DNA from 4 places in the Vibrio coralliirubri genome. Region 2 is predicted to be linked to each of the others. Evidence: predicted binding sites of a transcription regulator. Region 2 holds the regulator's gene; each other region holds the start of a gene.
What was found. The regulator CRP, encoded in region 2, controls carbon source genes, mostly activating them, when cyclic AMP is high. The targets are predictions, from matches to a motif close to TGTGANNNNNNTCACA.
Positions count from the first base shown of each region.

Region 1 (7,447 bases), on a different replicon from region 2:
GTGCAAGTGAGTCCTTTTGAGGTGTGATGCCTTCACTCATATTCGATGAGATATGACCAAGCACCAGAAACAGAAAAGCGATAGCCGAGGCTATCGCTTTTTTAATGGGGGCTTATCAGGATCTTTATATCGAGATTAGTATCGCTTTAAGATCTCGATGATCGCTTGCTCAGTTTCCGCTGCGATGATGGCATCAATGTCATCATCATTTTGGAACAACTCTGATAACGCCATAATCGTATGGATGTGGCTATCTGAGTCCATCGCTGCCAGAGTAATCGAAAGGTAAACGTCACCGTTGTCTTCTGACTCTAAATCAACACCCTTCTTGAATACCGTTACTTGCAGTGATGCTTCGTTCACACCATCTTCAGGGCGAGCATGAGGCATCGCAATCTTTGGTGCTAGAACATAGTACGCGCCAATGTCCTTGTGTTTTTGCTTGATAGCTTCAACATAGCTTGCTTCGATTTTGTTGCTCGCTAGCAGTGTTGAACAGGTCACATCTATCGCAGCATCAACCGTTAGGTTTTCTTCAGAGTTGATGATAACACCTTGGTTACCAATTAAATCGAATAAGCTCATGAAACAATCCACCCTAGGATAAGACCAACAACACCGAAGTCGAAGTCAGCAAATGTTGTCGCTTCAAGACCAAGGCCACCCAGTACTGGAAGCAGTAGCATTGGTAGGAAAGAGATACACAGACCTTGCGTGAATGAACCAAGAATTGCACCGCGTAGACCGCCTGTCGCATTACCGTAAACGCCTGCTGCACCACCTACGAAGAAGTGTGGAACGACGCCAGCTACAATGATTGTCCAGCCTAGCGCACCTTGAACTGCCATTGCTAGTAGGCCAGCAGCGAAAGAACAAAGGAAACCGATAAGTACCGCGTTTGGTGCTACAGGGAATACCATAGGGCAGTCTAGAGCAGGTTTTGCACCCGGTACGAGTTTGTCAGAGATACCTTTGAATGCAGGAACGATTTCAGCTATCAGCATCTTCACACCTTGCAGTACGATGTAAACACCACCGGCAAACACAAGAGACTGCATGAAGGTGAATACTACCCAGTTCTGACCGTTTGATACTGTTTCAACAAAGTCACCGCCAGCAACAATTGAAGCAAACATAAAGAAGATGGCCATTGTTGTTGCTACAGCAACGGGCGTATCACGCAAGAACATTAGACTCTTAGGTACGTTGATGTCTTCTGTTGATTTTGAAGTGTCACCAAACTTGCTACCAATGTAACCAGATACTAAGTATGAGAACGTTGAGAAGTGACCCATCGCCAACTGATCAGTACCCATCACTTTCTCTGTGTATTTTTGAGCAAGTGCAGGCATGATAACCATCAGTGAACCCACAATGATCGAGCCGATTGCAACTAGAGCAGTGCCTTCGATGTTAGCTGTAGACAGGATTACCGCTACCAGCATAGACATGAACATTGTGTGGTGACCCGTTAAGAAAATATATTTTAAAGGAGTAATACGAGCCAATAAAATATTCACAACGAATGCGAAGAACATAATTAGAGCCATTTCATAACCGAATGCTTCTTGTGCTAGTGCAACAATTGCTTCGTTATTTGGAATAACACCACTTACGCCGAATGCTTCAGTAAATACAATTGAGAAGTTATTTAGTGCGCCAACAAGAGCGCCAGCACCAAAACCTAAAATTAGGAAACCCATTACGGTTTTAATTGTGCCTTTTAGAATGGTAGAAACATCTGCTTTTTGTGCAACCAGGCCAATAAAAGCAATTAAACCTACCATGATCGCTGGCTCTTTTAATAAGCCGAGCATGAACTCGAAAAAGTTTTGCATAATTTTGACCTTACATGAAAGTTTTTAGTTGTTCTTCAATAGATGCTTTGTCAAAAATATTTTTAAGGCTGATGATGTTCTCTTTACCAGCGTCTTTTAGTTGGTTTGCAACGTCTGTTGCTGCAACCCAAATATCCGCATTGCTTGATGCTGCAGATGATAGATCTTCGTGATCAACTTCTGCTTCGAAACCGATTTTTTTAGCGACTTCTTTTACTGCCATTTCCATCATTAGAGAAGTACCAAGGCCGTTACCGCAAACTACAAGAATCTTTTTCATAATATTTGTCTCAATTGGATTTTAGGGGTTGAGAAACTTCGTTCTCTTATTGTGTGAGAGCATAGTAATGGAAATATTCAGATTTCAATAAGATCTCCATCACAAAGCTAAAATGAGATTGTGACGGAGATCTCGTTAATTTGTAGTAAAGATCCAGAGTGAGACTTTGATCAAATTTAACTTTTCACTCGAATATGCAACGTATTTTATTGAGAAAGGCGGGCTTAATTAATTTTTATATCAGAATATAAATCTAAAGAGGCTTTATTGTAGAAAATAGAGAATTAATCGTATCGACCGTAGTCAGTAAGCATTTTCTTAAGCATGCTATTAACGTCTTTGGTCTTTTTATTTCTTTTAGTCAGTTGGCTAAGAGAGGTTGGTTTTGGGGAGGTAATATTTTCACTGTCGACTTCTTCAGTTTTATCTTTCATTTTCTGTACGGCTGGCAATAACATTCTAATTTCTTCGTTATTGGCATTGGTCAGTACCACAATATTTTCAGATTCAACTTGGGTAATGGTTAATATCCCGTGTTTAACCGATTCAACCTTTTCACCAATCATAATTGATTCAGGCGCAACAGAACGATCGGTGAGTTGACCTGTACGTAATTTCGCCGCACTAATAGCGCGGATATTTCCGGTATTTTCAAACGCGACAATAACAGTATAGGTATTATAATATTCAACTACTGTCACATAGCCGTGTCTATTTGTTTTGAATCTAGCTCCATTGTTCATGTCGTGCGGAGCTTCCATTTTCTTCACGTGTTTCCTCTCTTAGTCTCGATGGCTGTTATATCTAATCAGCTCTATTGGTATTTTATAGATAATTATTTGGTGAGATCACACAAAGTATATACGCATCTAAACTTAAGATGAATCTTGAAGTCTCTGGAAATGAGGCAGAGCACAGAAAAGTAGTAAGAATCACACAGAATTAACCGAGTGATTACGCTCACACACTTAAAGACTTAACATTACAAATTCAACTCCCTACAGATTGTTTACAGTTTTGAAGCACGAAAACGACGATAAACAATACGTTTTGGCTAATCCTTGACCGCGCGATCGTTTGCGTTAAAAAATGTGATGAAAGTCTCACTTAACTGTTTATACTTCTCTTCCGGTTTTAAGCCGGTGCTTAGCCAATACAAGCCGTCACATGGATATGTGAATGACCCCACGGACCGGACCAGCTACGTTCCACTGCTTGTATAAGGTGATTTTTTACATGAACAACTCGTTGTTACATTCGCTAACCCTGTTAGCTCCTTCATCGCGTAGCGTTTTGCTTGCGGTTCTTTGTCCTGTTCCTTTGATGTCATTTGCTTGGCTCATGTTCACTCTTTAAGGATTACTAGGACACATTATGAATATTCTATTTGGTTTTGTCGGTGTTCTTGCACTGATTGCTTGCGCGTACCTGTTATCTGAAAGTCGTTCTTCAATTAACTGGAAAACGGTCTCTCGTGCACTATTACTTCAAATCGGTTTTGCAGCCTTAGTATTGTATTTCCCATGGGGACAATTGGCGCTAACAAGCCTAAGTAATGGTGTTTCTAGCCTGCTTGGTTTTGCAGACGTTGGTATCGCATTCCTTTTCGGTGACCTTGCTACTGAAGGCTTCATTTTCGCGGTTCGCGTGCTTCCAATCATTATCTTCTTCAGTGCTTTGATTTCTGCGCTTTATTACTTAGGCGTCATGCAAAAAGTGATTCAAATCTTGGGCGGAGCGGTGCAAAAACTGCTAGGTACAAGTAAAGCTGAATCTCTGGTTGCTACAGGTAATATCTTCCTTTCTCAGGGTGAGTCTCCTCTTCTTATTCGTCCCTTTTTAAAGTCTATGACTCGTTCGGAACTGTTTGCTGTAATGGCAGGTGGTATGGCGTCGGTAGCGGGTAGTGTACTTGGTGGTTATGCTGGCCTTGGTGTTGAGCTTAAATACCTTATCGCTGCAAGCTTTATGGCGGCTCCGGGCAGCCTGTTAATGGCGAAGATCATCGTTCCTGAGCGCAGCACACCAAGTGATTACGACCATATCGAACTAGATAAAGCTGACCAAAGCAACGTGATTGATGCATTGGCAAGCGGTGCGATGAACGGTATGAAGGTTGCGGTAGCGGTTGGTACTATGTTGGTTGCCTTCGTGAGTGTGATTGCGATGGTCAACACTGGCCTAGAAAGCCTAGGTGAAACGTTTGGTTTTGCGGGCATTACGTTGCAAGCTATCTTCGGTTACCTGTTCTCGCCACTTGCATGGCTGATCGGTATCCCGAGTGATGAAGTATTGATGGCAGGCTCTTACATCGGTCAGAAGATCGTTATGAACGAGTTTGTTGCTTTCATCGACTTCGTTGAGAACAAAGCGCTACTTTCTGAACACAGCCAAGTAATCGTGACTTTTGCTCTATGTGGCTTTGCTAACATTGGTTCTATCGCGATTCAGTTAGGTTCAATCGGTGTTATGGCACCAGAGCGCCGTGCTGAAGTGGCAAACTTAGGTTTGAAAGCGGTAGCTGCTGGTACGCTAGCAAACCTAATGAGTGCATGCTTAGCGGGTATTTTCATCCTGCTTTAAGCTAGATTCAGTTAAAGCGCCTAAATTGAGTAAAAGCGGATATCTTGCTTACGGAGTTAACGTAAGGAGGGTGTCCGCTTTTTTGTGCCTGTTAATCAGGCGAAATCAGGTTTTGGCCGTCGACTGTGATTTGTCTATAGTGAGTAAAAGCTCACTCGGAAGAGTAATAGAGCCAGTTCCTTTTATCCGATATACTTGAATATCATCAGGTTGCGATTAATAACATTCGGCTTCGATTAAGAATATCCGCTTTCGACTAGGAACAATGGCAACCAAGCTAAATTAATCAAGGGTCTCTCCATGAACATTCGCGTTCTCATCGGTCTTATTGTTACCTTCATTGGCTTGTTTGCGATGGTTTACCTAATTGCCGGCGGCGCTCAGTTTCCTATCTACCAGTGGCCAAAAGAGGCTTATCTCGGTTTGGTGTTCAGCGTCGTGTGGGGGGCTGGTGTCGCAGCGTCTGTAGCGTATTTCTTCTCGGCATTGGTGTTTGTCACTGTCGCCGTGGTTTGCTATGCGATCGGTTATAAAATCGGTGGGCTCTTTTCTTCAAGTTCTAAAGCTTAATCTTATCAAGGTGTGCTGATGTTCATTGAAGTAGGGCTGATTTGAATGCACTGGCTCGATCGTTGGAAGGTGTATCGCTATCATCGAAAACAAACTAACCGCTCGAATGGCGACAAGGCTAAAGCTTTAGGTTGGACTAGCGAAGAGAGCCAATTATGTCGCTTTGAAGTGATCGCTCGTGCGGCGGACTTCGAAAAGAAGAGTGTTTTAGATTTGGGTTGTGGCTATGGCGAGCTATTTGAACTGCTCGACAGCATCTATCGTATTCAATCTTATACCGGCGTTGACCAACACGCAGGCTTTCTTAAGAAGGCGAAGCAAAACTACACAGAAGGTCGTTGTCAGTTTTTGGCGGGTGATATGAGCAAGATGAACCTTGAGGCGCACGACATTGTCATCGCGAGTGGTTCACTGAACTATATCTCTCGTGATTCTGATTATCTGACAAACATGATTACTCGCATGTATGAATTGGCGAATCAGACGGTGATTTTTAATCTTCTCAACTCAAGCCAATATCCTTCACGTAATACCTTGATGAGTTATCACCCTCAGGGCGTGTATCGCTTCTGTAAAACGCTTTGTGAGGATGTTTCTTTAATAGAAGGTTACGCAGAAGGGGATTTTACGATAGTGATGAACAAAGTCTGCCTCTGAACTCAAACCTACGCCAGAACGAAGTGATGGTGTCGTTAGAATTAAAAAAGCCGCAGGCCTTGAATGAAGTGACCCCGTAAAGTTGGACATTTCTGTTAAGCGGCTTTCAAGGCCTGAGTTCGATATTCTATCGGAGTCAGGCCTTTTAGTTTCACTTTTATACGTTTGGTATTGTAGTACTCGATGTATTCTTTAATCTGCTCTATCAGAGCATCTGCATCTTCAAAGCTTTGGTTGTGATACATCTCGGTTTTGAGTAAAGCAAAAAAGTTTTCAGCAACAGCATTATCCAAGCAGTTACCTTTTCTCGACATGCTTTGCGTTAACCCACTCTCCGCTACCTTTTTCTGATACTGTCGATGGCGATATTGCCAACCTTGATCGCTATGTATAATTGGCTTTGAGTTGGGTTTAAGCGTTGATATAGCTTCCGTCAGCATATCTGTGACAAGCGGCAAGCAGGCATTTTTGGCCACTCTATAAGCAACCACCTCCTGAGTAAACAAGTCGACAACGGGAGATAAGTATACTTTCTGCTCTTTGACTTTGAACTCCGTGACATCAGTTACCCACTTTTCATCGGGTTGAGTCGCACTAAAATCTCTTTCAAGAACGTTGGGAGCAGCTTTTCCTGACTCTCCTCGGTATGAACGATACTTTTTAATCCTGACCGTCGATTTAAGGTTGAGCTGAGCCATAAGCCTTTGAACCGTTTTGTGATTAAGCACGAACCCCTGATTCTTTAGTTCCAAGTGAATACGGCGGTAGCCGTATCGCCCCTTATGTTCATGATAAATTGACTTTATCAACCGCAGCTCACGTTCGTAGCTATTTTGGCGCTTGCTCGTTTGAGCCTGATAATAAAAGACACTTTTTGCCAACTGTAGAGTGTGCAGTAAGTGCTTTAATGGGTACTTGCCTTTAAGAGTTAGAGCTATGACCGCTTTTTCTTTGTTCGACGGTTTTTTTTCTGCTCCAACTCTTCCAACTTTTTTAGAACGGCATTCTCGGTTCGTAAGTAGACCAACTCCTCTTTTAGCTCCTCAAGTGTCATTTCATTATCAGGCTTAGTGGTACGTTGAGGTTGCTGTTTCATTGAGGGTCTTCCTTTCTGGCGCATTTCGAGCCCCTTGATACCGAGCTCATTAAATCGTTTAAGCCAGACAGAGAGTATTCCAGGGGATGAGAGGTTTAATACAGCGCTAGTGTGCGTGAGAGACCATTCATTCGTCCACATTAAATTCAATGCTTTTCGTTTTGTTTGAGCAGTCGCGGCATGATTAGTTGGTAAAAATGAATCAGTACCATGGATGGCAAAGACTTGAGCCCAATACCGTATCTGCCTTGAAGAAATTGAATATTGTTTTGCTAAGTAGAGAGATGACGTGCCATCTAAGTATTGCTTAGCAATGATACATTTTAGCTCTCGGCTATATTTGGACATAAAAAGACCCCCAATAATTGGTGTCCAACTATTGGGGGTCAGTTCAGAAAGGCATGCGGCTTTTTGGGTTCTTAG
Region 1 covers NZ_AP025471.1:1,259,933-1,267,379, reverse strand. Annotated here, with positions in the region: gene OCV20_RS22300 (HD-GYP domain-containing protein) at 1-1, shown strand, start outside; gene OCV20_RS22295 (PTS sugar transporter subunit IIA) at 136-585, opposite strand; gene OCV20_RS22290 (PTS ascorbate transporter subunit IIC) at 582-1,838, opposite strand; gene OCV20_RS22285 (PTS sugar transporter subunit IIB) at 1,849-2,118, opposite strand; gene OCV20_RS22280 (hypothetical protein) at 2,403-2,879, opposite strand; gene OCV20_RS22275 (NupC/NupG family nucleoside CNT transporter) at 3,493-4,701, shown strand; gene OCV20_RS22270 (hypothetical protein) at 5,002-5,271, shown strand; gene OCV20_RS22265 (class I SAM-dependent methyltransferase) at 5,317-5,928, shown strand; gene OCV20_RS22260 (IS3 family transposase) at 6,024-6,866, opposite strand; gene OCV20_RS22255 (helix-turn-helix domain-containing protein) at 6,863-7,372, opposite strand.
Region 1: OCV20_RS22275 (NupC/NupG family nucleoside CNT transporter) is a predicted target of CRP. The motif match lies at 3,209-3,224, and genes of this name have one in related genera.

Region 2 (7,447 bases):
ATCAACAGACGATTCAGAATGGGAATACTTCGTTGACCATATCCGTGCGGGTATTGTTAACCGTAACCGTCAGCTAACAGGCGCAAGTGGTGATGCACCATTTGGTGGTCCAGGTGCTTCGGGCAACCTACGCCCAAGTGCTTACTATGCGGCGGACTACTGTGCTTACCCTATGGCTTCAATGGAAGGTGGCGAAACTCAACTTCCAGCAACGTTTAGCCCAGGTATTGAGCTTTAAATTAGGCTAATGAGCATTAGTCTCATGCGTTAAGCTTGAAATAGGGAAGTGGTGTTATCGCTTCCCTTTTCCATCACGTCCGACACCTAGATTGGACGGTAGATAATAATAGAAAAAGTATGTCACAGGCTGATGGCTGCTGACTCTGTGTCTCAGCCTCTCCCTTTCTAATCCAAATTACTAGCTTGCTAGAACCTCTGACAAGGAGTCACCATGACGCCCGATCTACTCTTTAAATCACTTTGGGACGATTACATTCACAGGCTTTGTCCATCGGCTGAGAAAGTGCATCACTTGCTGAAAGAAGACGAAGCGCTGATTAATGATCACATTGCACTGCGAACTTTCAATGTTGCTCCTTTGGGTATTGAAACACTAGCGAAGCCTTTCCTTGAATTAGGCTACAAGGCGTGTGGCGACTACTTGTTTGAGAGCAAGAAGTTAGTGGCTAAACATTACGAGCACCCAGATCCAAAACAACCAAAAGTGTTCATTAGTGAGTTGAAGGTAGAAGAGTGTTCAAGTGACTTGCAACAGATCGTTGCTAAGTTGGTTGAGCAAGTGGACGCAAGTAAGCTTCAAGGTCATGAATTCTTGTTTGGCGGTCGTCTTTGGGGTTTGAGCTTCGCTGATTTCCAAGTGCTCGCAAAAGAGAGCGAATACGCGTCTTGGCTCGCGGCTCATGGATATGGTGCTAACCACTTTACGGTGAGTGTGAATCAGCTAAATAACTTCGATGAAGTGCAGGCCGTGAATGACTACTTGAGCGAGTCGGGCTTCACGATCAATGCATCTGGCGGTCAGGTTAAAGGCTCTCCAGAGGTCTTATTAGAGCAATCATCAACAATGGCAGACAAAGTCCCAGTTTCATTTGTTGAAGGCAATGAGATGATTCCTGGCGGCTTCTATGAGTTCGCTAAGCGTTATGCGATGGCCAACGGTGAGCTTTACACTGGTTTTGTTGCAGCATCAGCTGATAAAATCTTTGAGAGCACCAACGGTTAAAGAAAGATACCAGAACGGACTTTACCCTAGAGATTCGAGTACGCTTCGCTTCGAAGAAGTTTACAAATAGGATTTTGTGAGTTCTTCTCGCATCTGCTCTATAGATCTTCAGAAAACAAAAAAGCCACCAAATTCGCATTTGGTGGCTTTCAAATTTTTGGCTCAGTTAATCGAGATTAACGAGTGCCGTATACCACGATAGTTTTACCGTGTGCAGAAATTAGGTTCTGCTCTTCTAGCATCTTCAAGATACGACCTACTGTCTCACGAGAACAACCAACAATCTGGCCAATCTCTTGACGAGTGATCTTGATTTGCATGCCGTCAGGGTGAGTCATTGCATCTGGCTGTTTCGCTAGGTTTAGTAGCGTTTGAGCGATACGACCTGTTACGTCAAGGAACGCTAAGTCACCAACCTTTTGGCTAGTTACTTGTAGACGGTTTGCCATTTGCGCTGAAAGGCGCATTAGGATATCTGGGTTCACTTGGATAAGTTGACGGAATTTCTTGAAAGAAATCTCAGCTACTTCACAAGGAGATTTAGCACGAACCCAAGCTGTACGCTCTTGGTCTTCTTCGAACAAGCCAAGCTCACCGATGAAGTCGCCTTGGTTTAGGTAAGAAAGAATCATTTCCTTACCTTCTTCGTCTTTGATAAGAACTGCCACAGAACCTTTAACGATGTAGTACAAGGTTTCTGCCTTTTCACCAGCATGAATCAAAGTACTTTTTGAAGGGTACTTATGAATATGACAGTGTGAAAGGAACCACTCTAATGTTGGATCGGTTTGAGGTTTACCTAGAACCATAATATCTCACTTCCTCTGCAGGGTATGCTTGCCGCTTTCCGTATTTTAGCTAAGCCTGGATTGACTTGTAGGATAAGAGCACTCGTTGAGTGCTGCAAGCTATCTTGTGTTTCGTTTAAGAATAGTATCCTTTTTCAGGTACTATTTCTTGATTTTAATCGTGACCAAGCTACGATTTTTTACGCAAAATTGTGCACATGATCACGGTATGAAAAGTAATCAACCAGAATGTCGTTTTGTTAACCTATTTTTCCGGTTTCGATGAGTTGTTGCAGGATTGGCCTCACAATGAGCTCCATAGCAAAACTCATCTTGCCGCCTGGCACCACTAGCGTGTTATGACGAGACATAAACGAGCCATCAATCATAGCCAGAAGGTAGGGGAAATCGACGTTTTTGATGCCACGCAAACGTATAACTACGAAGCTTTCGTCTAAACTTGGAATCCCTTTGGCGTTGAGTGGGTTCGATGTATCTACGGTTGGAACACGCTGAAAGTTGATGTGAGTGCGCGAAAATTGCGGGGTAATGTAGTTAAGATAATCATCCATTGAACGAACAATGGAGTCCATTACGGCTTCGCGTGAGTGGCCACGATCGCGGGTGTCACGAACGAATTTTTGAATCCACTCTAGGTTTACGATAGGTACCATGCCGATCAGCAAATCGACGTGTTGAGAAACGTTAATGTCGCCATCAACCACACCGCCGTGCAGGCCTTCGTAAAACATCACATCGGAATTTTCAGGGATCTCTTGCCATGGCGTGAAGGTGCCCGGCATTTGATTGTAAGGCACGGCTTCATCGAAGGTGTGCAGGTAGCTTCGTACTTTACCTGTGCCTTCGTTACCATATTTACGGAAGAACTCTTCTAGCGCACCAAAATCGTTGGCTTGTGGACCAAAGTAGCTGATGTGCTTACCTTGCTCGCGCGCTTTACGGATCTCGACATCCATCTCTGGGCGAGTGAAACGATGGAAACTATCCCCTTCAACCCAAGCAGCCTTCACGTCCATCATATTGAACATTTTACGGAAGGCTTCTGAGGTGGTGGTGGTGCCGGCTCCAGATGAACCCGTCACCGCAATAATTGGATGTTTAGCGGACATGACAACCCTTGTCTTTTGAGTAACTTACTTGTTAGCAATCGTTTACCACTATAACACGGCTCCTTTATGAGCGCAGCTTAGAAGCGTTTTGTGACCTGAATATCAACGGTTTCATGGAGCTCAGAAAACACAATGCTGACTTCTCCTGAAGCTAATTGATGTTTCACTTGGTCAATCTTGTTTTGCAGTGAAACCTCTACGTCGCCGTAGTCTGTGCCTTCACGCAGCACGAACTCTTTGATGAGGTTTTCCAGTGTCTCTGGTGCAATGTCTTGCCATGGGATGATCATAAATACTTCTCTCTTTTATGTTCATAAATAGGTTTATTGATGTAGAAATACGTGTGCTTAGTAATGTTTTGCTTCTATTTACTAAGGCTCGGTCATTATGCCGAATCTTGGATACTTTCATAGTAGGCAGGCAAGGCTTCTTCTAACCAAAACCTTGGCTTGAGTGTGTTGCCAGTAATAAACCCCACATGGCCGCCTTTTTGAAACAGTCGATAGTCGATGTTATCGGGCAGAACGAACTTTGGGATCACATCATCGGTCATGAAAGGGTCGTCTTTGGCATGAATGATCTGAGTCGGTAGTTTGATCTTATTGAGCTTAGGCAGCGCAGAACATTGCGCATAATAATCTTGGGCATTTTTGAAGCCGTGCAGAGGCGCAGTGATTCGTTCATCAAACTCATACAGTTTGGTGATGTTCTTGATGGCTTCAGCGGTGATGCCAAGTTTTTCCTGTAGCAGGTTAACCTTTTTTAGCGCATTCGATTTTAGAGAGTTGAGCAGGTACTTCTTATAGAGTTTGGAGAAACCGCGCTCAATGCGACTAGAGCAACACGCTAAGTCAAAAGGAGCTGATACGATGGTCGCCGCCGACAGCAATGGGTCGTCTGCGTACTCAGCCAAATAGTTCGCCAGCATGTTTCCACCTAAAGAGATGCCAACCGCAACCTTAGGGTTATTCGGAAACTGGGCGTGCAGGTGTCTTAGGAAAAAGCGTGCATCTTCGACTTCCCCTGAATGGTAAGCGCGAGCCAGGCGATTGGGTTTTCCGCTGCAGCCTCTGAAGTGCATCATCACTGAGAGCCAACCATCTTTAGCAAACGCATTCATTAATCCATTGGCGTAAGGGCTCTCAAAGCTGCCTTCTAGACCGTGGAATAGAACGAATATCGGCTTGCTACTGCGATCATTATTATTTGAGGTGTCACCGTCTGGTGATTCGCTCCAAGCAAGATCAAGAAAGTCACCATCGGGTGTTTCTAAGGTTTGCCAGTGAGGATGAAACAGCGCCTGCTTTCTAATAAACCGTGGCACTAAGGTTTGTAAGTGCGGATTAGAGAGACCAGCGGCTGCGGTAAATATTGTCATAAAAACGATCCATGCTTCTTTTATGGGCTTTGGTAAATGTCGTATTTGTAACAGAACGCCCACGTTTTTATTTGAGCTTGGTTGATTCTCGGCATAAGCGCAAGGCTTTCACTTATACGAGATACAAAAACAGGCTATGGGTAACCGGTTGAATAATATCAAAGTTAAGCTTGGATCTTGATGGAATAAAAAGGAAAGAGAACGAGCTAGGGCTGTGGTGCTGGTTCAGAAAAAGCGTCGTAGAGGTTTTCTGCCCCTAATAAACGACAGTACTGAAAAGCGAGCGGTGATTGCTGATTAGCGTACAGTTGTAGGGAGTTAATACAGTCGACAAGATCGGATTGTTGTTGCTTCTCAAGCTGTAACTCAAACTGCAAGGCTTCACGGTATAGTGAGTCGACAACGTGCGCTTTGAGATGTTTACGCAGCTCTCTATAACTATGAAGCAGGGTTTCAGAGCGGCTCAAGCACTGTTGAACCTTGTGCCACTCTTCTTCAGCAAAAGACAATTGCTGCTCATCAAGCCATTTGAGAAGCAGCAGTAGATTGACGTTGCCGTGAAACTGGTTTTGCAAAGCTAGGCACGCATCCTTTACACCGCGCACACTGTAATACTGAAGGCTAAATTGCCATAGTCGTTCCAGTGTTAGTGATATTGGGGCGTGCTCTGGGCTCATAAGCTATCCATATCCTGTTCCATCTGCTCAAGCTCTTCTTGAGTGGACATCCAATCCATTTCAACTTCTTCTAGCTGTGACTTACTGCTCGCTTGGAGAGCGAGTACTTTATTCAGTTTAGCCTTATTTTCAGCTTCATACAGTGATGTGTCGGATAATTCTTGCTCGGCTTCTTCAAGAGCCTGCGTTAATTTATCCATCTGCTTTTCAAATTGAGTGAGCTTTTTACGAAGTGGTGCCGTCAGTTTACGGAACTCGGCTTCTTTGCGTTTCTGCTCTTTTTTTGCTGCTGCACTGTTAGCGCCGTCTTTGGCTGGTGCCAATGCTTGTGCTTCTTTGCGCTCAACTTTCTGCTGTTCGGTTAGCCACTTGTAGTAATCGCTTAAGTCACCATCAAACGGTGCTACTTGGCGGTCGTGTACAAGGTATAAATCATCGGTAGTCGCACGCAGTAGGTAACGGTCGTGCGATACGATAACCATTGCGCCTTCAAACGTCTGCAGGGCAAAAGTCAGCGCCTGACGCATGTCAAGATCCAAGTGGTTGGTTGGTTCATCGAGTAGCAACAGGTTTGGTTTTTGCCATACCAGTAGTGCTAATACTAAACGCGCTTTTTCACCACCAGAGAAGGGTGCCACTTTATCGAGCGCTTTTTCACCTTGGAAACCGAAGCTACCTAGGTAATCACGCAGTTGTTGCTCGGTGTGTTTAGGGGCGATCTGCATCATATGTTGCAGCGGTGTTTCTTCAGGGTGCAGAGTCTCTAATTGGTGCTGTGCAAAGTAACCAATCTTAACGCCTTGCGAATAACTCAGTTCACCGCCTTGCTGTTTCAGTTCGCCAGAAAGCAGTTTAATCAGTGTTGATTTACCAGCACCATTTCGACCAAGTAGACCAATACGGCTACCCGGTACTAGATTCAAGCGAATCTTCTCTAGAATCAGATTGTCATCATAGCCCGCTGATACTTCGTCCATCATCATGATTGGATTTGGTAGCGCGTCTGGTTCTCTAAATTCAAAGCTGAATGGGTTATCAAACTGAGCAGGTAGCACTTGTTCCATTTTCTCTAACGCTTTAATACGGCTTTGCGCTTGGCGAGCCTTTGACGCTTTGTAACGGAAACGGTCAATGTAGCTCTGCATGTGAGACATCTGTTTCTGCTGCTTTTGGTACATCGCTTGTTGCAGAATCAGTTTTTGCGCTCGTTGGGTTTCGAACGATGAGTAGTTACCCGTGTACTCATTGAGCTGTTGATTTTCAACGTGCACGATACGGTTGACGATAGGGTCTAAGAAGTCTCTATCGTGCGAGATAAGTACTAGTGTGCCAGGGTAGCTTTGTAACCAACGTTCTAGCCACATTACTGCGTCTAAATCCAAGTGGTTGGTAGGTTCATCGAGTAGCAATAGGTCACTGCGACACAGTAGAGCTTGCGCTAGGTTCAAACGCATACGCCAACCACCTGAGAATTGAGTCAGGTTCCATGTCATTTGTTCTTGGCTAAAGCCTAGGCCGTCCAGTAACTCGGCAGCACGTGCCTTGATGCTGTAACCACCAATGGTTTCAATCTTGCCGTGGATCTCTGCTACCAATGTGCCGTTGTCGGCTTGTTCAGCTTTCTCTAGTTGATCTTCAAGGCCGCGATATTCACGGTCGCCATCAATCACGTATTCAATTGCTGTTCTTTCTAATGCAGGTGTTTCTTGAGCAACCCAAGCCATTTCCCAATGGGCAGGTTTGCTGAATGAGCCAGCATCAATCGACAGTTCGTCCTTAATTAAGGCGAATAGCGTAGATTTACCACAGCCGTTTTTACCAACCAAACCGATCTTGTCGCCAGGGTGAAAAGTCGCAGATGCTTGGTCGAGGAGTGGCTTACCGCCGCGTAGCAATTGAATATCAGAGAAAGTAATCATAATTGAAATAGCATAGAAATTAGAGGTGAACAGACGCCTGCATAGTAGGCTGAAACCAGATAAAAGTCGATCACAATGCAATTTGCGTTATGATGCCAATAACATATTAATAACTTTTGCTTAAATTCTTGTGGCCTTGCCACCGTTTAGCCCTCAAAGGAATGTTTCAAAGGAATGAGTAATACTCCCTCGACAGACAAAGTCGTGCCAAAGGTGTTGATCATCTACGCGCACCCAGAGCCGCAAACCTCTATTGCTAATCAGATGATGGTTAAGAAGGTAGAGTCGCTCGGTCATGTCAAAGTTCATGAT
Region 2 covers NZ_AP025470.1:292,281-299,727, forward strand. Annotated here, with positions in the region: gene astD (succinylglutamate-semialdehyde dehydrogenase) at 1-238, shown strand, start outside; gene OCV20_RS01305 (DUF1338 domain-containing protein) at 452-1,243, shown strand; gene crp (cAMP-activated global transcriptional regulator CRP) at 1,420-2,052, opposite strand; gene OCV20_RS01315 (phosphoribulokinase) at 2,292-3,161, opposite strand; gene OCV20_RS01320 (YheU family protein) at 3,239-3,451, opposite strand; gene OCV20_RS01325 (hydrolase) at 3,547-4,539, opposite strand; gene OCV20_RS01330 (TIGR02444 family protein) at 4,746-5,216, opposite strand; gene OCV20_RS01335 (ABC transporter ATP-binding protein) at 5,213-7,135, opposite strand; gene kefG (glutathione-regulated potassium-efflux system ancillary protein KefG) at 7,310-7,447, shown strand, end outside.

Region 3 (7,447 bases), 350 kb from region 2:
GTGAGCAAGCTGACGCGGAAAGTGCTTGGCTAGAAGTTCGCGAAAGTAATGTGAATGCGTTTAATCTTTACGAAAAGGCCGGTTTCAATGAAGTTGATCGCCGTCGTAACTATTATCCAACCAAGCAAGGCAACGAAGACGCCATCATTATGAGCTATCTTTTTCTGTCTTTTAGCTAAGCAGAGAGTACGCGAAAAATAGGGTGTAAACTGACCCTTTAGAAAGTGACACGCTTTCTGTATAATCCGCACACAGAATTCAAGGGCAAGTATTATCTACTTGCCCTTTTTACGCTTTAGATCAGCAAAGGGCGACTATGTCTTTCCAACAAGAAGTGAGCAAACGTAGAACGTTTGCGATTATCTCTCACCCGGATGCGGGTAAAACCACGATTACTGAAAAAGTTCTTTTATTCGGAAACGCGATTCAAAAAGCGGGTACCGTAAAAGGCCGTGGCTCTAACCAGCACGCTAAATCTGACTGGATGGAGATGGAAAAAGAACGTGGTATCTCGGTAACTACGTCGGTAATGCAATTCCCATACAATGATTGCCTAGTAAACCTACTAGATACTCCAGGACACGAAGATTTCTCGGAAGATACGTACCGTACGCTAACAGCGGTTGACTCATGTTTGATGGTTATCGATGCTGCGAAAGGTGTCGAGGATCGTACTCGTAAACTAATGGAAGTAACGCGTCTACGTGATACGCCAATCGTAACGTTTATGAACAAACTTGACCGTGACGTTCGTGACCCAATGGAAGTGCTTGATGAAGTAGAGAGCGAGCTAGGTATGGCTTGTGCTCCAATCTCATGGCCTATTGGTTGTGGTAAAGAGTTTAAAGGTGTTTACCACATTCACCGTGATGAAACGATCTTGTATGAATCTGGCCACGGCCACGAGATCCAAGAAGTTCGTATCATCAAAGGTCTAGATAACCCAGAGTTAGATGAAGCGGTAGGTGCAGATCTTGCGGAAAGCGTACGTGAAGAGCTAGAGCTTGTTATCGGTGCTTGCCCTGAGTTTGACCTAGAGTTGTTCCTTGCGGGTGAACTAACGCCGGTTTACTTCGGTACTGCATTAGGTAACTTTGGTGTTGACCACATGCTTGATGGTCTAACGAAATGGGCTCCAGCACCTCAAACGCGTCAAGCGAACGAGCGTGATGTTGAAGCGACAGAAGAGAAGTTCTCTGGTTTCGTATTTAAGATCCAAGCAAACATGGACCCTAAACACCGTGACCGTATCGCATTCATGCGTATCGTTTCGGGTACTTACAACCAAGGTATGAAGATGAACCATGTTCGTACTGGTAAAAGTGTAAGTATCTCTGATGCAGTAACCTTCATGGCCGGTGACCGTGCTCGTGCTGAGAAAGCATACGCAGGTGATATTATCGGTCTACATAACCACGGTACTATCCAGATTGGTGATACCTTTACTCAAGGTGAGAGCCTTAAGTTCGCTGGTATTCCTAACTTCGCACCTGAGCTATTCCGTCGTATTCGCCTGCGCGATCCACTTAAGCAGAAGCAACTTCTAAAAGGCTTAGTTCAGCTTTCAGAAGAGGGCGCAGTACAAGTATTCCGTCCTATGCAAAACAACGACCTGATCGTTGGTGCGGTTGGTGTGCTTCAGTTCGACGTGGTTGTAGCGCGCTTGAAAGCGGAATACAACGTAGAAGCTATCTACGAAGGTGTTAACGTTGCAACAGCTCGTTGGGTTGAATGTGATGACGCTAAGAAACTAGAAGAATTCAAACGTAAGAATCAATCTAACCTTGCGCTAGATGGCGGTGACAACCTGTCTTACATCGCACCAACTATGGTGAACTTGAACCTAGCTTCTGAACGCTTCCCTGAAGTTCAATTCAGAGCGACGCGCGAGCACTAATTTCTCCGCGATCTATTCGAGTTAAACAAAAACGTCTATTGTTCTGCAATAGGCGTTTTTTAATGCGTTTTATTTGAGGTTTAAAGGCTGAGGTTAGAGGCAGTTATGTTGGGTTGGATAAAAGCTTGGGTTAGAAAATACGATAAGTGGTGTGAAGAGCTTGGCTTAACGCCTGAGAATAAGCGTAGCTGTGTGCCTCATCGTCGTGATCCTCAAGGGAAACAAACGGAGAGCAGGGAAGATGACACAGCAAATAAGTGACTTTCCGCTGTTTGATACTCATTGCCATGCGGATTTTGAGGCGTTTGAGCAAGGTTTTACACCTGAACAAAGTATTGATCTCTACCTCAAAGATGCGAAACAAGCGCAAGTCGAGAAGTTAATCATCCCTTCTATTGGCCAAAGTAACTGGAGGAAGCTCGATGAAATCGCTCAATCTCACCCCAATGTTTACTATGCATTAGGCTTCCATCCTTACTTTTTAGAGCAGGCCAATGACGAACAATTTTCGGAACTTCGCCAATTACTCTCTTCAAAAAACAGCCAATGTGTCGCGATAGGTGAGTGCGGGCTCGACTTTTTTGTGGACGTTGAACGAGAGAAACAAGAGCGCTTTTTCATCCAACAAATGGAACTTGCCAAGGCGTTTGAGCTGCCTTTAATCATCCATGAGAGGAAGTCTTATAACCGACTTATTGAGTTGTTAAAGCAACACAAGTTTACTTTTGGAGGGGTGATTCACGGCTTTTCAGGGAGTGAACAGCAAGCTTTAGCGTGGATCAAGCTCGGTTTCTATATTGGCGTCGGTGGAACGATAACTTACCCCAGAGCGCAAAAAACACGCACAACCATCGCAAAATTGCCCCTTGAATGTCTGGTATTGGAAACGGATGCTCCGGACATGCCCATGTATGGAAACCAAGGAAATGTTAATCATTCCAAACATTTAGTTACGATCTTAAATGAACTTTTTTTGCTTAGAAAAGAGCCAAAGCAATCGATTGCAGCGCAAATTTGGCAAAATAGCCATCGCGCATTCGGTATATGTGAATAAAATCGAAGGTTTTTGTTTATCGTTTGCGTAAATTGCACCGAGCTTGTGATTTGGGTCACATTTGCGTGTGAATGGTACATGAATCTTCTACGAAAGTGTGAGGACGGCATTACTTTATTAGTGGTCGCATGAGTATAATTGCCTCCGCTTTATAGCCCCATTTTGTAACACGCCAATAAATAACTAATAAGGAAGTCATAAACTATGAGCCTGTTTATGAGCCTAGTCGGAATGGTTGCACTGATCGCAATCGCAGTACTACTATCTGACAACCGCAAAGCTATTAATCTAAGAACAGTGGGTGGCGCTTTCGCTATCCAATTCGCACTTGGTGCATTCGTACTTTACATCCCTTGGGGTCGTGATCTACTTGCAGGTTTCTCTGCTGGTGTAGCAAACGTGATCGACTACGGTAAAGACGGTACTGGTTTCCTATTCGGCAGCCTAGTTAACTTCTCAGTTGACGGTATCGGTTTCATCTTTGCTTTCCAAGTACTACCAACTCTGATTTTCTTCTCTGCACTTATCTCTGTACTTTACTACATTGGTGTTATGCAAATTGTAATCAAAGTTCTTGGTGGTGGTCTTCAGAAAGCTCTAGGTACTTCTCGCGCCGAGTCTATGTCTGCAGCAGCAAACATCTTCGTTGGTCAAACTGAAGCACCTCTAGTTGTTCGTCCATTTGTTCCTAAAATGACTAACTCTGAACTATTCGCAGTAATGTGTGGTGGTTTGGCTTCTGTAGCTGGTGGTGTACTAGCAGGTTACGCATCTATGGGTGTACCTCTAGAGTACCTAGTTGCAGCGTCATTCATGGCAGCACCTGGTGGTCTACTATTCGCTAAAATCATCAAGCCTGAAACAGATACGCCAGACGACAACATCGCTGACGAAATGGACGGTGGCGATGACAAACCAGCTAACGTTATTGACGCAGCAGCAGGTGGCGCATCAGTTGGTCTACAACTAGCACTTAACGTTGGTGCAATGCTACTAGCATTCATCGGTCTAATTGCTCTAATCAACGGTATCCTAGGTGGCATCGGTGGTTGGTTCGGTATGGAAAACCTAACTCTAGAACTTCTTCTAGGTTGGATCTTCGCACCGCTAGCATTCATCATTGGTGTTCCATGGGAAGAAGCAACTATCGCTGGTTCTTTCATTGGTCAGAAGACAGTTGTTAACGAATTCGTTGCATACCTAAACTTCGTACCATACGTTGGTGAAAACGCTCAAGTTGTTGCAGCAACTGGTCAAGTGATGTCTGAGAAGACTCAAGCTATCATCGCATTCGCACTATGTGGTTTCGCAAACCTTTCTTCAATTGCGATTCTTCTAGGTGGTCTAGGTGGTATTGCACCAAGCCGTCGCCACGACATCGCACGTATGGGTGTTAAAGCGGTAATTGCTGGTACTCTATCTAACCTGATGGCAGCAACAATTGCTGGCTTCTTCCTGTCTTTCTAATTAGTTAGAAATCGATATATAGACGCCATAATAATATCGCCCCGTAGCAAGAAATTGCTGCGGGGCTTTTTTGTTTTTAGGCCTAGTGATTCTTTGGCATAAGCATCAGCTTGAAGTCGACTAATGGGTCTAGAATGTTTTTTTGAGATACAAACCGTTTGCGTTCTAAGGAGCACTACAATTTATTGATGGATACCTATAATGTATAAGCTAAAGGGATAGGATGTCTCTGTTGGCAAGAAAGTAACCTCGAAATCAACTCGAACGTTATTCTTCTGGGATTAAGCCAAAATTAGCGATACGCTATAGATGTTAGACACAACATGACTGATTTGTTGTGCCATAGACCAAACTGGTACTGTGCGGTGACAAGGATTGCAATTGGTAGCGAAAGTTATCAAGTCTTCAGGGAACCAAGTCCGTTCATTTGTGGCTACTGAGCATTACTAAAATATCCATCTATACTGGATGGAGGGCGAAGTAGTTAACTATTTGAATATATTGATCGGAGATAGAAATGAGCGATTTAAAAGCAGCAGCTCTACGTGCACTTAAACTTATGGACCTAACTACGCTAAATGACGATGACACTACAGAAAAAGTAGTGGCGCTTTGTCATGACGCGAAGACTGCAGTAGGCAACACCGCTGCAATCTGTATTTACCCTCGCTTTATCCCAGCAGCTAAGAAAGCGTTGCGTGAGCAAGGTACTCCAGAAGTACGCATTGCGACTGTAACTAACTTCCCTCATGGTAATGACGACATCGAAATTGCTGTTGCAGAAACAAAAGCAGCGGTAGCGTACGGCGCAGACGAAGTTGACGTAGTATTCCCATACCGTGCTCTTATTGCTGGCAACGAAGAAGTTGGCTTTGAGCTAGTTAAACAGTGTAAAGCAGCGTGTGGTGACATCACGCTTAAAGTGATCATCGAAACAGGTGAACTGAAAGAAGAAGCACTGATCAAGAAAGCTTCTCAAATCTGTATCGAAGCAGGTGCAGACTTCATCAAAACTTCAACAGGTAAAGTGCCAGTAAACGCGACTCCAGAGTACGCGCGCATGATGCTTGAAGTTATTCGTGACATGGGCGTTGCTAAAACAGTTGGTTTCAAACCAGCAGGTGGCGTACGTACTGCTGAAGATGCAGCACTATACCTAGCAATGGCTGATGAGCTACTAGGCGCTGAGTGGGCAGACAACATGCACTACCGTTTTGGTGCTTCAAGCCTACTAACTAACCTTCTTAATACATTAGAAGTGACAGACCAAACTGCTGATCCAGCAGCATACTAATATCCCAATCGGGTGTAACAAGATTTAGTCTGTTTGATGGAGTGGCGTTAAGTCACTCCACATTACCTCTTTCCCTACATACCATACTCACTAGAGTTTGGGAGGCACTAATGTATCTACCTCAAGAAATTATTCGCAGAAAACGTGATGGTGAAGTCCTAACAGCTGAAGAAATTAACTTCTTTATTCAAGGTGTGGCTAAAAACACGGTTTCTGAAGGCCAAATTGCAGCATTCGCAATGGCTATCTTTTTTAATGAAATGACTATGCCAGAACGTATCGCACTAACGTGTGCAATGCGTGATTCAGGCATGGTGATTGACTGGAGCCACATGAATTTTGATGGCCCAATCGTTGATAAACACTCTACTGGTGGTGTTGGTGACGTTACTTCTCTGATGCTTGGCCCTATGGTGGCAGCATGTGGCGGTTTCGTTCCAATGATCTCTGGTCGTGGTTTAGGCCACACTGGCGGTACGCTAGACAAGCTGGAATCTATTCCGGGTTACAACATTACACCAACCAATGATGTGTTCGGTGAAGTAACGAAAGATGCTGGCGTGGCTATCATCGGTCAAACAGGTGATCTAGCTCCTGCTGACAAGCGTGTTTACGCAACTCGTGATATCACAGCAACAGTCGATAACATCTCGCTAATTACGGCTTCAATCCTATCTAAGAAACTGGCCGCTGGCCTCGATTCTCTAGTGATGGATGTAAAAGTAGGTTCAGGCGCATTCATGCCGACTTACGAAGCATCTGAAGAGCTAGCGAAATCTATCGTTGCAGTAGCAAACGGTGCGGGCACGAAAACAACTGCAATCCTAACGGACATGAACCAAGTGCTGGCTTCTTCAGCGGGGAACGCAGTAGAAGTTCGTGAAGCGGTTCAGTTCCTAACGGGTGAATACCGTAACCCACGCTTGTTAGAGATCACTCTAGCATCGTGTGCTGAAATGTTGGTGCTGGGTAACCTAGCTAAAGATTCAGACGAAGCGCGCGAAAAACTGATGGCAGTACTGGATAACGGTAAAGCAGCAGAGTGCTTTGGTAAGATGGTAGCGGGCCTTGGTGGTCCAGCTGATTTCGTAACGAACTACGATAACTACCTAGAAAAAGCAGACATTATTAAGCCAGTGTACGCGCTAGAAAGCGGTGTGGTATCAGCAATGGATACTCGTGCCATTGGTATGGCTGTGGTTGGTATGGGCGGCGGTCGTCGCGTAGCAACTGACAGCATTGATTACGCAGTCGGTTTTGATCACTTCATTCGCCTAGGTGAAGTTGCAAGTGAAGATAAGCCATTAGCAATGATTCATGCTCGCAACGAACAACAGTGGCAAGAAGCTGCAACAGCATTACAAAATGCAATCACTGTGGGCGGAGAATATACAGCAACGCCAGACGTTTACCGTCAGATTCGTTCTGAAGACGTGTAAATAACAGATATCGGCATGCCTAGTGTATGCCGATAAACAGAGTTCTGGTGCAAAGAGCAATAAGTTGGTGAAGAAAATGAAAAGAGCATTTATTTTAGTTTTAGATTCATTCGGTATCGGTGAAACAGCGGATGCGGACAAATTTGGTGATGTAGGTTCTGACACTATGGGCCACATCGCAGATCATTGTGATCAAGGTCTTGCAGACAATGCAGATCGTAAAGGTTCACTGACACTGCCAAACCTGTCTAAGCTAGGTCTAGCGATGGCTCACAAAGAGTCTACAGGTCGTTTTG
Region 3 covers NZ_AP025470.1:639,878-647,324, forward strand. Annotated here, with positions in the region: gene rimI (ribosomal protein S18-alanine N-acetyltransferase) at 1-179, shown strand, start outside; gene prfC (peptide chain release factor 3) at 317-1,897, shown strand; gene OCV20_RS03165 (DUF5363 family protein) at 2,003-2,158, shown strand; gene OCV20_RS03170 (TatD family hydrolase) at 2,139-2,951, shown strand; gene OCV20_RS03175 (NupC/NupG family nucleoside CNT transporter) at 3,156-4,418, shown strand; gene deoC (deoxyribose-phosphate aldolase) at 4,936-5,712, shown strand; gene deoA (thymidine phosphorylase) at 5,823-7,151, shown strand; gene OCV20_RS03190 (phosphopentomutase) at 7,228-7,447, shown strand, end outside.
Region 3: OCV20_RS03175 (NupC/NupG family nucleoside CNT transporter) is a predicted target of CRP. The motif match lies at 2,996-3,011, and genes of this name have one in related genera.

Region 4 (7,447 bases), on a different replicon from region 2:
GGTCTAGTACATCTTTTTTGTGTTTTCTTTCTGCTGACTTAAGCAGTGCATCATCGCTGCTTGTATCGTAGCCCAACGAAGCCAATAGAGACGTGATCGTCTCGTCTGATACTTGTGCTTCATCGCCCCACGCACTAACGTAACTGTCGGCAATGTTTGCCATTTCTGCGACTTGTTTTAATACGGTCTGTTCTTTCATCGCTCTCTCCGAAAACGTTCTGACGCTTTCTATTTTGTAGGGTTGTTAATTTAATTTTTACTAATCAATTAGCTTGTGACAATCGGTTTGTAAGGAGCTTGTTTATAAACGACAAACCTTTAAGCCTTTCGTTTGCTCACAAGCTAATTGAGCCAAGGCAGAAACTGCCTTGGCTACTTTGGAAGTATTAACGGTTAACCGCTTCAAGTTTCCAGATGTTGTTCACGTAGTCGCGGATAGAGCGGTCTGATGTGAACTTACCAACCAATGCTGTGTTAAGAATTGCTTTCTTAGCCCAACCTGCTTGGTCTTTGTATTGCGTGCCCATGTCTTCGTGCGCTTTCACGTAAGATGCGAAGTCAGCAAGACATAGGTAAGGGTCACCACCGTCTAGCAGGCTATCAAACGTTGCACGTAGAAGGCCCGGTTGACCTGGAGTGAACTCATCGCCAGTCAGTAGGTCTAGAGATGCTTTCAGTAGTGGGTCTGCATTGTAGTAGTCGTATGGGTTGTAGCCCTGAGCTTTCAGAGCTTGAACACCATCAACGTCTAGGCCGAAGATGTAGATGTTTTCATCACCCACTTCTTCACGAATCTCAACGTTTGCACCATCCATCGTACCGATAGTTAGCGCGCCGTTTAGAGCCATCTTCATGTTGCCCGTACCCGATGCTTCTTTACCAGCTAGTGAGATTTGCTGAGAAACGTCTGCTGCAGGGATGATGATTTCAGCCATGCTTACACGGTAGTCAGGAATGAATACCACTTTCAGTTTGTTACCGATGCGCGGGTCGTTGTTGATCTTCTCTGCAATCTTGTTAACCGCGAAGATGATCTCTTTCGCTAGGTGGTAACCCGGTGCTGCTTTCGCTGCGAAGAAACATACGCGTGGTTCACACTCGAAACCAGGTTCGTTAAGAATACGGTGGTACAGAGATAGAATGTGTAGCAAATCTAGGTGCTGACGCTTGTATTCGTGTAGACGCTTGATTTGAACGTCAAAGATAGCGTTAGTATCTAGCTCGATACCCATGTTCTCTTGAACCCAATCAGCAAGGCGCTGTTTGTTTTCTTTCTTAACAGCCATGAATTCTTTTTGGAATTTCGCGTCTGTTGCAAACTTAGCGATGCCTTCTAGCTGCTCAAGTTTTGCTGGCCATTCAGTACCGATCTTGCCAGTAATTAGCGTAGATAGACCTGGGTTACAGAACTTCAACCAACGACGTGGCGTGATGCCGTTCGTTACGTTAGTCAGTTTACCAGGGAAGATTTCGTTGAACTCAGGGAACAAGTCTTTCTTAACCAGTTGAGAGTGAAGCGCAGCTACACCGTTTACTTTGTAAGAACCAATCACACATAGGTTTGCCATGCGAACCATGCGGTGGAAACCTTCTTGGATGATAGAAAGCTTCGCTTGCTTCTCACCGTCACCAGGCCACATCTTGCGAACTTCTTGCATGAAGCGGTGGTTGATTTCAAAAATGATTTCCATGTGACGAGGAAGAAGACGGTTGATCAGAGATTCAGACCAAGTCTCTAGTGCTTCAGGAAGTAGTGTGTGGTTCGTGTATGCGAACGTATGAGCACTGATTTCCCATGCTTGGTCCCAAGATAGACCTTTCTCGTCAATCAAGATGCGCATTAGCTCAGGAATCGCAATCGTTGGGTGCGTATCGTTAAGCTGAATCGTTTCTTGCTTAGGCAGATCTTCTAGAGAGAAGCCTGCTGCTTCGTGACGACGTAGAATATCGCGAACAGACGCTGCTGAGTGGAAGTACTGTTGCATTAAACGCAGAGTCTTGCCTTTCTCGTGGTTGTCGTTCGGGTAAAGAACTTTAGTGATGTTACCTGCATCGATTAGCGAGTGTTGCGCTTCGAAGTAATCACCGTTGTTAAAGCTTGCTAGTGAGAATGGTGCAATTGCCTGACATTCCCAAAGACGCAGCGGGTAAACCGTGTTTGACTCGTAACCTACGATAGGTAGATCCCAAGGCATTGCTTTTACTTCCATGCCTGGAACCCAAGTACGAACTTCTTTACCGTCAACGAATTCAACGTCTACATGACCGTAAAAACCAATATGTTGTGCTAGTTCTGGACGAGCCACTTCCCATGGGTAACCTTCAACACCACGCCATGCGTCAGGTGCTTCTTGTTGACGACCGTCTTGGAAAGATTGTTTGAATAGACCGTACTCGTAGTGAAGACCGTAGCCTACTGTTGGGTATTCTTGAGCGGCACAAGAATCCATGAAACAAGCAGCTAGACGACCAAGACCACCATTGCCTAGTGATGGGTCGCGTTCTTCTTCTAGAAGGTCAGTTAGGTTTTGACCTAGCTCTTCCATTGCATGAGTAATCTGTTCGTAAAGACCCATGCTGATCAGGTTGTTACCTGTTAGACGGCCAATCAAAAACTCTAGTGATAGGTAGTTAACGCTCTTCGCGTTCTTAATTTTTTCATCATTTTCAGTTTCTAGCAGGTCAAAAGTCGTTAGCTCTGCAAGAGCACGACCCATTGCTAGATACCATGAACGGCTGTCTGCTGTTTCAACGGTTGTTGCGTAGGTTGCAGATAAATGTTTCTTAACACTCTCTTGGAATGACACTTTATCGAAAGTTTTTTGCTGAGTTGGTTTCATTTCAGAAATCTCGCTTTTAATAGTTCTAATTCATCTGTGACATATCGTGCATGGTCACCATAAACTAAACATCCTCCCGCTAACGCAACTGACTAGGAGTAGATGGGAGGGCGTAGGGGGCGTACCGACTTAGGGTTAGTGATCTGACTCTCATGTTCTGACTGCGAACAAAAACTTGGAGTGACTAAGATCACAAGCTCCCGTTCGATAACTTAACTTCAATTGATGTGACTTTTATTTAACCAGATTAAAGTCATTGTCAAATCTGATATTCAGATCACGAAAATAATTTCCAACTCTCATCTTTTGCATAGATTCCAGTGTAGGGACGAACGAAGTCACATTCGAAAACCAACCCGCAACGTGAGCAAAGTCTCAAATAAAGGGCGTAGACACCCAAAAACATGCAGAAGCGCAAGGTTTCTGAGGAGGATCGTAGTCGGTAACGTTTGGCTTCACGTAATATGAGTAAAGACTTAAGTAATTAGGCTAATGTCATTGGAGTGCACTCAACGATAGATTGGGATATTCCAGAACATAGCCACGGAATAGGTGTAAAACTTCGATATGTGGATCCCTTCGAAACTGACTCGTCCCGGCCGCTTACATAATGCAATCCTACGACCTAGGGTTCTCGATCTGCTTCACAATGCAGATTGCTATAAGCTTGTGTTGTTCCGCTCTCCAGCGGGCTACGGCAAAACCACCATGGCTGCACAATGGTTGGTAGATAAACCCAATGTGGGTTGGTACAGCATTGATGATAGCGACAACGATGCCTTCCGCTTTATCAACTACCTACTTCAATCACTTAATAAAGCGACCCAAAATGCCTGCCCGAATGCCCAAAAGCTGGCAGAAAAACGACAATTTTCATCGCTGCATTCTTTATTAAGTGAAGTGTTTGCCGAGATGTCGGAATTCCATCGCGAGTGTTTTCTGGTGTTGGATGACTATCACTTGGTCAACAATGACGACATCCACGAAGCCATGCGCTTCTTCCTCAAACACATGCCCGACAACCTAACGTTGGTTGTCACCAGTCGTGGTACGCCACCACTTGGTACAGCAAACCTGCGCGTTCGTGACTTAATGATCGAATTAGGTAATGACTCGTTGGCGTTTGATACCGAAGAAACCACACGCTTTTTCAACCAACGCGTAGCCGACGGCATTGATGACACCACGGCAGACAGTATTTGTAGTTATGTAGAAGGTTGGCCTTCTGCACTGCAACTTATCGCGCTGCAAGCACAACACCAAAAACGCACTCTTGCACAGTCCGCAGAGTCATTCTCTCACTTTAACCACGCCCATCTTTGGGACTACTTGGTTGAAGAAGTATTCGACCTGCTAGACAAAGAAACCCGACAGTTCTTGATGCAATGTTCTGTGCTTGATCACTTCAACGATGAACTTGTGTGTGCGCTTACACAGCGTGAAGATGCGTTAGGTATGATCGAATCACTCAACCGTTTTGGTTTGTTCATCTACCCGCTTGAGGGAGAAAAGAACTGGTATCGCTTCCATAACTTGTTTGGTGAATTCCTCGCACATGAGCGCCAAGCTCGAATTCCTCAGCAAGAAGCAGAGCTGCATCGAAGTGCTGCAAAAGCGTGGATCAAGCAAAACACACCACACCAAGCACTACGTCACGCACAGCGCGCTGAAGATCCAGAACTGATCATTCAAATCCTGACTGAACACGGCTGGCCTATGTTCAACCAAGGTGAGCTGTCGTCACTAGAGATGGCGATCAAGCAACTGACCACCGACCAACTTTACAGTGAACCTAAACTATCCATGTTGCGTGCTTGGCTTGCACAAAGTCAGCACCGTTATGATCAAGTGGGTACTTTGTTGGAAGAGGCTGAGACTCAATATCAAGCTCGAAACATTGAACTCGATACTCAGCAGCAAGGCCAATACAACGCCTTACGCGCACAAGTTGCCATCAACAGCAATGAGCCTGAGAAAGCGTTGGAATTGGCTGAGCTTTCGTTGAGTCAGTTGAACACCACAGTTTATCGTAGCCGCATTGTCGCCACCTCGGTTGTGGGCGAAGTGAATCACGTAATGGGTAACCTAAGCCGTGCGCTACCGATGATGCAACAGACAGAAAAACTGGCACGCCAGTATCAGGTTTATCATCAGGCTCTATGGGCGATTCTGCAACAAAGCGAAATCTTGATTGCTCAAGGTTATGTTCAAGCTGCATTTGAGCTACAAGACAGTGCATTCAAATTGATTGAAGAGCACCAGCTTCAATACGTGCCTCTGCATGAATTTTTGCTGCGTGTTCGCGCTCAGATCTTCTGGTGTTGGAACCGACTAGATGAAGCGGAAGAGTGTTGCTACAAAGGCTTAGATATCCTTGGACACCACTCTCCGAGTAAACATCTACACAGCTACTCTATGTTGGCTCGTATTTCATTGAGCCGCGGTGAGATTGATAAAGCGTCGAAGTTTATTGACCAGATTCAGCACCTATTGCGTCAATCGACTTACCACGTAGATTGGACAGCGAACGCTTCTCTTTCTTTGATTCTGTTCTGGCAAGTAAAAGGTGATAAAGAGGCGATACGTGATTGGCTGAGTGTAGCTGTTCGACCTGAATCGGCAAGCAACCACTTCTGCCAACTTCAGTGGCGAAACATCGTTCGTGCACACATCATCCTTGAGCAATACGAAGAAGCCGAAGAAGCGCTGACCTTCCTTAAGAGTGAAGCCCAGCGTTCGCACCTGATTACAGACACCAACCGCAACTTGATCGTTGAAGCCGTGTTACGCACACAAATTAACGATGAAGACAGCGCACGTGTACTGCTTGAAGAAGCGCTTCATATGACTAACCAAACCGGTATGGTCGGTAACTTCTTAGTCGACGGTGGGACTATCGGGCATATCTTGGATAAGTTGAGCAACAAGCCTGGCTTAGGTGATTTAGAACGTCACCGCGCACAACAAATCATGAAGGATATCTCCACCACCCAACGCAGTCGCTCGGTTCACTTCGATGAAGACTTTGTTGAAAACTTGGTTAATCACCCGAATATTCCTGAGCTGGTGCGCACTAGCCCACTCACCCAGCGTGAATGGCAAGTGCTTGGTCTGATCTATTCAGGGTTCAGTAACGAGCAGATCGCTCAAGAACTCGATGTAGCGGGTACCACGATCAAGACTCACATCCGTAACCTTTACCAAAAGCTCAACATCGCTAACCGTAAAGAAGCAATCAGCACAGCGGAGAACTTGCTGCAGTTGATGGGGTACTAAAACAGATTCGAGATTCGAGATTCGAGATTCGAGATTCGAGATTTGATATGGCCCCTAAAAAGTAGACACAGGGGTTTAGTTGATTAGTTCAAAGTCCATGGGACTCACTCCACCTAGAGTCCCATGTCTTCTTACTGGATTATAATAGGTATCGATATAAATTCGACTCTGCATCGTCATTTCTTGTCGTGAAAGCTGATCTAAGTTGTTCATCCACTCTTTCTTATATTGCGCAAAGAAGCTTTCGGAACAAGCGTTGTCCCAACAGTTTCCTTTTCTCGACATGCTGACTTTAATCTTTCGTTTACGGTGCCAACGGATCGTCTCCAACGCTCGATACTGTATACCTTGATCGGAGTGAAACAAAAGCTCGTGACCTAAGGGCTGCCTTTGTTTCCAAGCCTTATTCAGGCTTCTTAGCACTAACTTTGCGTTATTAATGCGACTTGTCGACCAACCAATCACTTTGCGTGAAAACAAATCTAAGACGACGCACAGGTATTGCCAACCATCAGTACAGCGCACCTGAGTTATATCTGACACCCAAACTCGATCGGGTTTATCCACCTTAAATTGACGGGCAAGAATGTTATAGGCAGGTATAAGCGTATTTTGTCTTGGTGCTCGTCCATATCGCTTCTTGCTCGCGCAAGAGCGATAGCCCATATTCTGCAGAAGCCTCTGTACTCGCTTTTTATTACAAATAAAGCCGTTAGCGACCGCTGCTTCCCAAAGCTTTCGATAGCCTGGAATACAATACTGAGCTTTGCTTTCTCTCCTCAAGTAGTGACTTAAAGACTCATTGTCTGTCTCTCGCTTCGATGGTTTCCTTGTTAGCCACTTGTAATAACCCGCTTTAGAAACACCCAACCATTGGCATAGTCGTATGACAGGAAGCTTCACACTGGCCTTCTTAAGGATATACTCGAACCTTATTCTTTTTGGCTGTCGAAGAAAGCCTTCGCTTCCTTTAAGAAATCATTCTCCAGCTCTGCCATCTCAAGCTTCTTTTTCAATTGACGGATCTCTTTCTCCAGTTGTGCAAAGGATTTTTCGGGGCCGTGGTTAGGTATTGGGAGGGAGTTAGTCTTTTTCGATGTCATTTGGCATCTCCATTTAGAAAGTAGCACCGGCGATATTCCTAAGGATAGTGCTACTGACTTAACGGTATCAGAAGAATCGAGAGATCGCTGAACAGCTTCTCGTTTAAATTCGTCTGTATATTGTCTTTGTGATTTTACTTTCATGACACTCAATGCTCTGTATTAAGTGTCTACTTTTATGGGGTCACATCAGATTCGAGATTCGAGATTCGAGATTCGAGATTCGAG
Region 4 covers NZ_AP025471.1:1,925,064-1,932,510, reverse strand. Annotated here, with positions in the region: gene malQ (4-alpha-glucanotransferase) at 1-199, opposite strand, end outside; gene OCV20_RS25330 (glycogen/starch/alpha-glucan phosphorylase) at 387-2,840, opposite strand; gene malT (HTH-type transcriptional regulator MalT) at 3,408-6,116, shown strand; one part of gene OCV20_RS25320 (IS3 family transposase) at 6,192-7,081, opposite strand; one part of gene OCV20_RS25320 (IS3 family transposase) at 7,081-7,363, opposite strand.
Region 4: OCV20_RS25330 (glycogen/starch/alpha-glucan phosphorylase) is a predicted target of CRP. The motif match lies at 3,020-3,035, and genes of this name have one in related genera.